Regions from separate parts of the Streptomyces sp. E11-3 genome, predicted to be linked through region 2. Evidence: riboswitches for the same ligand, from Rfam matches in the RefSeq annotation. Region 2 holds a riboswitch; each other region holds the start of a gene.
The links. A riboswitch is a leader RNA that binds a small molecule or an ion and turns the genes downstream of it on or off. The one in region 2 is predicted to bind thiamine pyrophosphate.

Region 1: linked by a shared signal. The riboswitch ahead of U9R90_RS08960 (thiamine ABC transporter substrate binding subunit) and the one ahead of thiO (glycine oxidase ThiO) in region 2 are both predicted to bind thiamine pyrophosphate.
Region 3: linked by a shared signal. The riboswitch ahead of thiC (phosphomethylpyrimidine synthase ThiC) and the one ahead of thiO (glycine oxidase ThiO) in region 2 are both predicted to bind thiamine pyrophosphate.

The regions. Positions count from the first base shown of each region.
Region 1 is NZ_JAZGRL010000001.1:2,009,944-2,013,210, reverse strand. Features, by position in the region: gene U9R90_RS08970 (phosphatidate cytidylyltransferase) at 1-448, shown strand, start outside; gene rlmN (23S rRNA (adenine(2503)-C(2))-methyltransferase RlmN) at 555-1,661, shown strand; TPP riboswitch at 1,681-1,791, shown strand; gene U9R90_RS08960 (thiamine ABC transporter substrate binding subunit) at 1,870-2,997, shown strand; gene U9R90_RS08955 (ABC transporter permease) at 3,093-3,267, shown strand, end outside.
Region 2 is NZ_JAZGRL010000002.1:1,444,801-1,448,067, reverse strand. Features, by position in the region: gene U9R90_RS25630 (thiazole synthase) at 1-539, opposite strand, end outside; gene thiS (sulfur carrier protein ThiS) at 545-697, opposite strand; gene thiO (glycine oxidase ThiO) at 820-1,980, opposite strand; TPP riboswitch at 1,978-2,090, opposite strand; gene U9R90_RS25615 (NAD(P)/FAD-dependent oxidoreductase) at 2,257-3,267, shown strand, end outside.
Region 3 is NZ_JAZGRL010000001.1:3,838,013-3,841,279, reverse strand. Features, by position in the region: gene thiC (phosphomethylpyrimidine synthase ThiC) at 1-1,399, opposite strand, end outside; TPP riboswitch at 1,392-1,526, opposite strand; gene U9R90_RS17680 (YibE/F family protein) at 1,598-2,983, shown strand; gene U9R90_RS17675 (SsgA family sporulation/cell division regulator) at 3,085-3,267, opposite strand, start outside.

The sequences.
Region 1 (3,267 bases), on a different contig from region 2:
CCTGGCGACCTTCGTGGCGCTGATGCTCACCGCCGACGACGGTCCGCAGCGGGTGCTCACCTTCCTGCTGCTGACCGTGGTCAGCGACACCGGTGCGTACGCGATCGGCTGGCGCTTCGGCAAGCACAAGCTGGCTCCGCGCATCAGCCCCGGCAAGACCCGTGAGGGGCTGCTCGGCGCGGTCTCCTTCGCGATGGCGGCCGGTGCGCTGTGCATGCAGTTCATGATCGACGACGGCACCTGGTGGCAGGGGCTGCTGCTCGGGCTCGCGGTCGCGGCCAGTGCGACGCTCGGTGACCTCGGGGAGTCGATGATCAAGCGGGACCTCGGCATCAAGGACATGGGGACCCTGCTGCCGGGCCACGGCGGCATCATGGACCGCCTGGACTCGCTGCTGCCGACGGCTCCGGTGGTGTGGCTGCTGATGGTGATCTTCGTAGGTTCTTGACCTGCGGTGCGTTCCTGTAGTTCTTGACCTGTGGTTATACGAAGCGGGGCCCGTTGTCCACAGGACGGCGGGCCCCACTTCGTACATCTGCGACACTGGATGAACCATGCCCAAGCCCGGAGAACTCACTTTCGTCGCGCCCCGCGGAGCCAAGAAGCCCCCGCGGCATATCGCCGACCTCACGCCCGCCGAGCGTAAGGAGGCTGTCGCTGCCGTCGGCGAGAAGCCCTTTCGCGCCAAGCAGCTCTCGCAGCACTACTTCGCGCGGTACGCGCACGACCCGGCCGAGTGGACCGACATCCCCGCGGCGTCGCGGGAGCGGCTTCGGGAAGCGCTGCTGCCCGACCTGATGTCGGTGGTGCGGCACATCAGCTGTGACAACGACACCACCCGCAAGACCCTGTGGAAGCTGCACGACGGCACGCTCGTCGAGTCCGTGCTGATGCGGTACCCGGACCGGGTCACCATGTGCATCTCCTCGCAGGCCGGCTGCGGGATGAACTGCCCGTTCTGCGCGACCGGGCAGGCGGGTCTCGACCGCAACCTGTCCACCGCCGAGATCGTGCACCAGATCGTGGACGGCATGCGCGCGCTCAGGGACGGCGAGGTCCCCGGCGGGCCCGCCCGGCTGTCGAACATCGTCTTCATGGGCATGGGCGAGCCGCTCGCCAACTACAACCGCGTCGTCGGCGCCATCCGCCGACTGACCGACCCCGAGCCGGACGGCCTGGGCATCACCCAGCGCGGCATCACCGTGTCCACGGTCGGTCTGGTCCCCGCGATGCTGCGGCTCGCCGACGAGGGCCTCAAGTGCCGCCTCGCGGTCTCGCTGCACGCACCCGACGATGAGCTGCGGGACACCCTCGTCCCGGTCAACACGCGCTGGCAGGTGCGGGAGGTACTCGACGCGGCCTGGGAGTACGCCGACAAGTCCGGGCGCCGGATCTCCATCGAGTACGCGCTGATCCGCGACATCAACGACCAGGCCTGGCGTGGTGACCGGCTCGGCCGCCTGCTCAAGGGCAAGCGGGTGCATGTGAACCTGATCCCGCTGAACCCGACACCGGGGTCGAAGTGGACGGCCTCCAGGCCGGAGGACGAGAAGGCCTTCGTCGAGGCGATCGCCGCCCACGGCGTGCCGGTCACCATCCGCGACACCCGCGGCCAGGAGATCGATGGAGCGTGCGGGCAGCTCGCCGCGGCCGAACGGTAGTCTGGCTCCGTACATCTTCATATTCCGACAGGGGAGCGCCACAGCGCTGAGAGTGCGGCACCGTCCAGGCCGCAGACCCTCTGAACCTTGCCCCGGTCATTCGGGGTAGGAAGTTCGGTCATCACCTCATGCTGTTGCGCCCTGCCCGAAAGCCAGCCAAGGCTTCGGGCAGGGCCGCGTCTCTTCCTGGTCACCCAGGAGGAATCCAGTGAGCACCATCAAGAAGGCCGCGGCGCTCGCCGTGGTCACCAGCCTCGGCCTGGTCACTCTCTCCGCGTGTGGGAGCGAGGACGGCGACTCCGGCTCGTCCCAGAGCGGCTCCAAGACCGTGACCCTGGTCAGCCACAGCTCCTTCGCCGCGTCCAAGGACGTACTCAAGGAGTTCGAGAAGGAGTCCGGCTACAAGGTCAAGGTCCTCAAGGGCGGCGACGCGGGCGAGGCCGTCAAGAAGGCCGTCCTGGTCAAGGGCAACCCGCAGGGCGACGTCTTCTTCGGCGTCGACAACACCCTGCTGTCCCTCGCGCTCGACAACGACCTCTTCACGCCGTACGAGGCCAAGGGCCTGGACCGCGTCCCCGATGAGCTCCAGCTCGACCGGGACAAGCACCGGGTCACGCCCATCGACACCGGCGAGATCTGCGTCAACTACGACAAGAAGTACTTCGCCGACAAGAAGCTGGCGCCGCCGAGCTCCTTCGACGACCTGGTTAAGCCGGAGTACAAGAACCTGCTGGTCACCGAGAACGCCGCGACCTCGTCGCCCGGCCTCGGCTTCCTGCTCGGCACCGCCGCCCAGTACGGCGAAGGGGGCACCTCCCGCTCGAGCGAAGCCGAGAGTGGGGGAGGCTGGCAGGACTACTGGAAGAAGCTGAAGGACAACGGCGTCAAGGTCGTCGACGGCTGGGACCAGGCGTACAACGAGGAGTTCTCCGGCTCCGCGGGCGGCAAGAAGGCCAACGGCGACCGGCCGCTGGTCGTCTCGTACGCCTCCAGCCCGCCGGCCGAGGTGTACTTCGCCGAGCCGCAGCCGAAGGAGGCGCCGACCGGGGTCGCGACCGGCACCTGCTTCCAGCAGACCGAGTTCGCGGGGCTGCTGGACGGCGCGAAGAACGAGGCGGGCGGCAAGGCCCTGCTGGACTTCCTGATCTCCAAGAAGTTCCAGGAGGACATGCCGCTGAACATGTTCGTGAACCCGGTCGTCAAGGACGCCGAGCTGCCCGAGGTGTTCACCGAGTTCGGCGCGAAGGCCGACGACCCGCAGACCATGGACCCCAAGAAGATCGCCGACAACCGTGAGGCCTGGACCAAGTCGTGGCAGTCGCTGGTCCTGAAGTAGAAGGAGAAGGAGAAGGAGACGAGCGCCGGACAGGGCCTTCGGCGGGCGACCGTACGAAGAGCACCCGGCGGGGGTGCGCGGCGCGGCTCGGCCTGATGGCCCTGCCCGTCGCGTTCTTCGCGGTCTTCTTCGCCTACCCGGTCACGGCGATCGTCTCGCGCGGCCTCAAGGCCGACGGGGTCTGGCACCTCGGCCGGTTCGCCGATGTGCTGGGGGACCCCGACATCCTCCAGGTCCTGTGGTTCACCACCTGGCAGGCGCTCGCCTCGA
Region 2 (3,267 bases):
GGCACGCGCGCGTGCTCCACGATCAGCTGGAAGTTGTGCGGGTTGCGGATGCCGAGGCCCGAGCCGATCGGCGACCCCAGGGGCATGATCGCGGCGCAGCCCGCCTCTTCGAGTCTGCGCGCGAGCACCGGGTCGTCGTTGGTGTACGGCAGGACCGTGAAGCCGTCGTCGACCAGGGTCTCCGCGGCCTCCAGCGTCTCCAGGGGGTCGGGCAGCAGAGTGCGCTCGTCGGCGATGACCTCCAGCTTCACCAGGTCGGTGCCGAGCGCCTCGCGGGCCAGCCGAGCGGTCAGCACGGCCTCGCCCGCGGTGAAGCAGCCCGCCGTGTTCGGCAGCACCTGGATGCCGAGCCGTGTCAGCACGGACAGCACCGAGCCCTGCACCTCCGGGTCCAGGCGGCGCATCGCGACCGTGGTGAGCTCGGTGCCGGACGCGATCAGGGACCGCTCAAGCACCTCAAGGCTGGGCGCGCCACCGGTGCCCATGATGAGCCGGGACGAGAACTTCGAACCGCCGATGACCAGGGGATCGTCAGCCATGGGGATCAGCCTCCTTGGACGGCGGTGAGGACTTCCACGCGGTCCCCCGCACGCAGTGCGGTGCGCTGCCACGCGCCGCGCGGTACGACGGTCTCGTTGACGGCCGCGGCCACCCCGGACGGGGCGGTGGTCAGCGTCGCGACCAGGGTGTCCAGCATGCTGCCCGCGGGGATCTCACGGCGCGCGCCGTTCACGGAGACGGGCACGGTCGCCCCGGCGTGCCCGGCGTGCCCGGCGTGCCCGGTGTTGTCGGCGTTGTCGGGGTTGTCGGTGTGCGTGGTCATGCGGGCTGCTCCTGAAGGATGCCGAAGCGCCGGGGCGTGAAGGGGCGCGCCTCTTCGGGGAGTTCACCGGTCGTCAGGGCATGGGCCATGACCTCACCGGTGATCGGGGTCAGCAGGACACCGTTGCGGTGGTGTCCGGTGGCCAGCTGCAGGCCGGGGAGCGCCGTTGGCCCCAGGAGCGGCGCGTTGTCCGGGGATCCGGGGCGCAGACCCGCGCGGGTCTCGGTGAGGGGGAGCTCGGTGAGGCCGGGGACCAGCTCGTGCGCGTCGCGCAGCAGCTCGTACACACCGCCCGCGGTGACCGTGGTGTCCCAGCCCAGTTCCTCGCTGGTGGCGCCGATGACCAGCTCACCGTTCTCGCGCGGCACCAGGTAGACATGGCTGCCGCGGACCACGGCGCGGACCGTACGGCTCAGGAAGGGGGCGTACGACGACGGCACGGTCAGCCGCAGGACCTGGCCCTTGACCGGACGCACCGGGGGCAGCACGGCCGCGGGCACCCCGGCGAGCTTGCCGCTGAGGCTCCCCGCGGCCAGGACCACCTGGTCGGCGGCGAGCTCCGTGCCGTCCGCCAGGACGGCCCCGCGGGCCCGGTCGCCCGCGACGGTGAGCCGGTCGGCCCAGTCGCGGTGGAATCGCACCCCGGCCCGTTCACACGCCGTGACCAGGGCGTCGGCCAGCCGGCGCGGATCGACCTGGTGGTCGCCCTCGACCCGCAGACCACCGCGTACCCCCGGCGCGAGCATCGGCTCCAGACGGCGGCACTCGCGCCCCGACAGCCAATCGGACTCCAGGCCCGAACGCTGCTGCAGGGCGTGCAGCTCCCGCAGATGGGCACGGTCGTCGGCGTCCAGCGCGACCGCCAGCGTGCCGCACGCGCGGTAGCCGAGGTCCTGGCCGCTGGCCTCTTCGAGTTCGGCGGCGAAGTCCGGATAGCGGCGCGCGGAGGCCAGGTTGAGGCCGAGCAGCGTCTGCTCGCCGTAGTGCAGTTCGGTGACGGCGGCGAGCATCCCGGCCGCGACCTGGGCGGCCCCGCCGCCCGGCTCCGGGTCGACGACGGCGGTGTCCAGGCCCCGCTGGGCCGCCCGCCAGGCCGTGACCAGGCCGATGATGCCGCCCCCGAGGACGAGGACGTCTGATGTGGTGCGTGCGTGCATGGGCGTCCAGCCCCTCCCTTCGCCGGCATGACCCGGATCAGGTTCGTACGGTCGGAGGCGCCTGAGCCTCCCTCTCAGCCCGGTGCGTCCGGGCTCCCGCGAGTGGTCTACAGCGGCCAGCCTAGCCCTTCGGCTCCGACGGGATAAGGGAGCCGGGGGCGGGCGCCTCCCGAGCCGCTGACCCTTCCGCTTCCTGATGATCCGTCAGTTGTTTATGGTGATCGGGTGAACGAGCAGAGGCAGCAGGAGCAGCGTGTCGTGATCGTCGGCGCGGGGATGGCCGGTGTGCAGACCGCCGTGGCTCTACGCGAGCAGGGTTTCACCGGGGTGGTCACGCTGATCGGCGCCGAACCGCACCAGCCGTACGACAGGCCGCCCCTGTCCAAGGCCGTGCTGCTCGGCGAGGCGGAGGGGTCCGCCTTCGACGTGGACTTCGAGCAGCTGGAGGTGGAGCTGCGGCTGGGCCGCGAGGTGACCGGGGTGCGCCCCGACGCCCACCAGTTGGACACCGCCGACGGGCCCGTCGGCTACGACGTCCTGGTGATCGCCACCGGGGCCGAGCCGCTGCGGCTGCCCGGTGCGCAGGGGGTGCCCGGGGTCCATCTGCTGCGCACCCTGGACGACGCGGAGCGGCTGCGCCCGGTACTCGCCGAGAAGCACGACATCGTGGTCGTCGGCGCCGGCTGGATCGGCGCGGAGTTCGCCACGGCGGCCCGCGATGCGGGGTGCGCGGTCACGGTCGTCGAGGCCGCCGAGCGGCCGCTCGCGGGGGTGCTGCCCGCCGAGGTCGCGGCCCCCATGGCCCACTGGTACGCGGAGTCCGGAGCCACCCTGCGTACCCACGCGCGCGTGGCGCGGGTCGAGCCCGGTGCCGTCGTCCTGGACGACGGGACCCGGTTGGCCGCGGGCGCCGTGGTCGTCGGCATCGGCGCCCGGCCCGCCACCGACTGGGTCAGCGGCTCCGGGATCGCCGTCGGGCCGGACGGCGCGATCGTCGCGGACGACCGCCTGCGCACCTCGGCGCCCGATGTGTACGCGGTCGGCGACTGCGCCTCGTTCCCCTCGGCGCGGTTCGGTCAGCGGCTCCTCGTGCACCACTGGGACAACGCGTTGCAGGGCCCGCGCGCGGTGGCGGCGAACATCATCGGCGAGACCCCCGAGGTCTACGACCCCGTGCCGTACTTCTGGTCGGAGCAGTTCGGCCGCTTTGTCCAGTACGCCGGGCACCACGGCAACGCGGACACCCTGGTGTGGCGCGGGTCACCGCAGGGCGCCGCCTGGACGGTG
Region 3 (3,267 bases), on a different contig from region 2:
CGGTGCCCCACCAGCCGATCATCGCGGCGCCGATGCCCGAGGTGATGTGGTCGTAGGCGGGCGCGATGTCGGTGGTCAGCGGGCCGAGCGTGTAGAACGGCGCCTCCTCGCAGATCTCCTGCTGGAGGTCGATGTTCTCCTTGATCTTGTGCATCGGGACATGGCCCGGGCCCTCGATCATGGTCTGTACGTTGTGCCGCTTGGCGATCGTGTTGAGCTCGCCCAGCGTGCGCAGCTCGGCGAACTGCGCCTCGTCGTTGGCGTCCGCGATGCAGCCGGGCCGCAGGCCGTCGCCGAGCGAGTACGTCACGTCGTACGCGGCGAGGATCTCGCAGAGCTCCTCGAAGTGCTCGTAGAGGAAGCTCTCCTTGTGGTGCGCCAGGCACCAGGCCGCCATGATCGAGCCGCCGCGCGAGACGATGCCGGTCTTGCGGTTGGCGGTGAGCGGGACGTACGGCAGCCGCACACCCGCGTGCACGGTCATGTAGTCGACGCCCTGCTCGGCCTGCTCGATGACCGTGTCCTTGTAGATCTCCCAGGTCAGGTCCTCGGCGCGGCCGTCCACCTTCTCCAGCGCCTGGTAGAGCGGCACGGTGCCGATCGGGACGGGGGAGTTGCGCAGCACCCACTCGCGGGTGGTGTGGATGTTGCGGCCGGTGGAGAGGTCCATGACCGTGTCGGCGCCCCACTTGGTGGCCCAGGTCATCTTGTCCACCTCCTCCTCGATGGAGGAGGTGACCGCGGAGTTGCCGATGTTGGCGTTGACCTTCACCAGGAACCGCTTGCCGATGATCATCGGCTCGATCTCCGGGTGGTTGACGTTCGCCGGGATGACCGCCCGGCCCTGGGCGACCTCCTCGCGGACGATCTCCGGGTCGATGTTCTCGCGGATGCCGATGAACTCCATCTCGGGAGTGATCTCACCGCGGCGGGCGTACGCGAGCTGGGTCACGGCCTGGCCGTCCCGGCCGCGGCGCGGCTGGCGGGGGCGGCCGGGGAAGACCGCGTCCAGGTTCTTCAGGCCGCCGCGCGGCGAGGTGTGCTTGAGGCCGTCGTCCTCGGGGCGGGCGGGGCGGCCCGCGTACTCCTCGGTGTCGCCCCTGGCGATGATCCAGTTCTCCCGCAGCGGGGGCAGACCGCGGCGGACGTCGGTATCCGCGTTCGGATCGGTGTACGGCCCTGACGTGTCGTACAGGGTCACGGCCTTGCCGTTGGTGAGGTGCACTTGGCGGACCGGGACCTGCAGGTCAGGGCGGGAGCCCGTGACGTATGCCTTGTGCCAGCCGATGGACGTCCCGGCCTCCGTGTCGTTCGAGTTCACAGTCGCGTCCGTGTTCACGGTGGCGTCCGCGTTCTCGTTCGAGTTGGAGGCAGGCGTGCGAATGTCCGATGTGGTCATGAGACCTACTCCCTACGCCGGCATTACCCGGTAACAGGTTCGGCGGTCGACGCAGCGAGTTCCGTATGTCCCATACGGAGGTCAGCGCCCTCTCAGCCCGGTGCTCCGAGCTCCCGCGATTGCAAAGGTGCCCCCACGCTAGCGCCCCGTCGGCCACGCTGAACAGAGGGCCCCTGCCGTTCTTGCGATGATCGGTCGGTGACCTCCTCGCAGCAGCCGCCTCCCGAGCCCTCCGAACCGCCGCACCAGCACGGTCCCGGACGTGTCCCCGGGCACGCTCCCGACCACGGCCACGGGCACTCCCACAGCCATGGCCCGGCCGCCCCCGTTTCCCAGCATCTGCGCAAGGTGATCGCCGCTGTACTGATCCCCTTCGCCGCGGCGGTCGTCGTCGGTCTGGCAGTGTTCTGGCCGGGCGGCGCACCCGCGCACGAACGCACCGGGGTCGGTTTCGACCGCCAGACCCAGCAGGCCAAGGTGGTGAAGGTCGAGCAGGTCGACTGCAAGGACGTGAACGCCTCGCAGGTGCCGCCGACAGGTGATACCTCGACCCCGGAGGGGTCGTCCGCGCAGCAGCAGGCGACCGGCGACTGCGACCGGGCGACGGTCGAGGTGACCACCGGCAAGGACAAGGGCCGCACCTTCGTCGAGATCGTCCAGCCTGACCAGACGCGGAAGCTGAAGGAGGGCCAGGGGGTGGTGGTGGCGTACGCCCCCGACGCGCCCAGGGAACTGCAGTACTCGGTGACCGATGTGGACCGGCAGGTCCCGATGGTGCTGCTTGCCGCGATCTTCGCAGTGGTGGTGGTCCTGGTGGGGCGTATGCGCGGCCTGATGGCTCTGGTCTCGCTGGCCATCAGCTTCGCGGTGCTGACGCTGTTCATCCTGCCCGCGATCCTCCAGGGGTCGAATCCGCTGATGGTGGCGGTGATCGGGTCGAGCGCGATCATGCTGGCCGCGCTCTATCTGTGCCACGGTCTGACGGCCCGTACGTCGGTGGCGGTGCTCGGCACACTGATCTCGCTGGTGTTGATCGGACTGCTCGGCTCGGTGTTCATCGACTGGGCGGAGCTCTCTGGCAACACCGACGACAACACCGGGCTGATCCACGGGCTCTACCCGGACATCGACATGAGCGGCCTGCTGCTGGCCGGCGTCATCATCGGCTCGCTCGGTGTGCTCGACGATGTGACGGTCACCCAGACATCGGCGGTCTGGGAGCTGCACGCCGCCGATCCGACGATGGGGGCGCGGAAGCTGTACCGCGCGGGCCTCAGGATCGGCCGCGACCACATCGCCTCGGTGGTGAACACGCTGGTCCTCGCTTACGCGGGCGCGGCGCTGCCGCTGCTCCTGCTGTTCTCGATCGCACAGAGCAGTGTGGGCACGGTCGCGGGCAGCGAGCTGATCGCCGAGGAGATCGTGCGCACGCTGGTGGGTTCGATCGGCCTGGTCGCCTCGGTGCCGGTGACGACCGCGCTCGCGGCGCTGGTGGTCTCGGCCGACAAGGCCGGTGGTCCGGCGCCCGCCGCCGCGGGGCGGGCTCAGCCGCGTGGCGGGCGGGGTCGGCGTCGTAAGCGCTGAATCGTCCGGCGTAGGTGCTGAATCGTTCCGCGAGATCGAGGCGGCGCGGCGCAGCTCGCGTTCCGGCTCAGCTCACGCTCCGGCTCAGCCCGCGTTCCAGCTCAGCCCGCGTTCCGCTCCTGCGCCAGGATGCGGTCGAGTGCGTCGTCGAGGTGGCGTTCGAAGTCGGCGAGCGCCCGCTCCTGGCCCAGCGGAACCAGCTTGTCGGTCCGGTCCAGGAAGGCGATCAGCGGCGCGATTCCGGACCGGAACAGTGCCTGGTCCGCGCCGACCTGGAGCCGGAT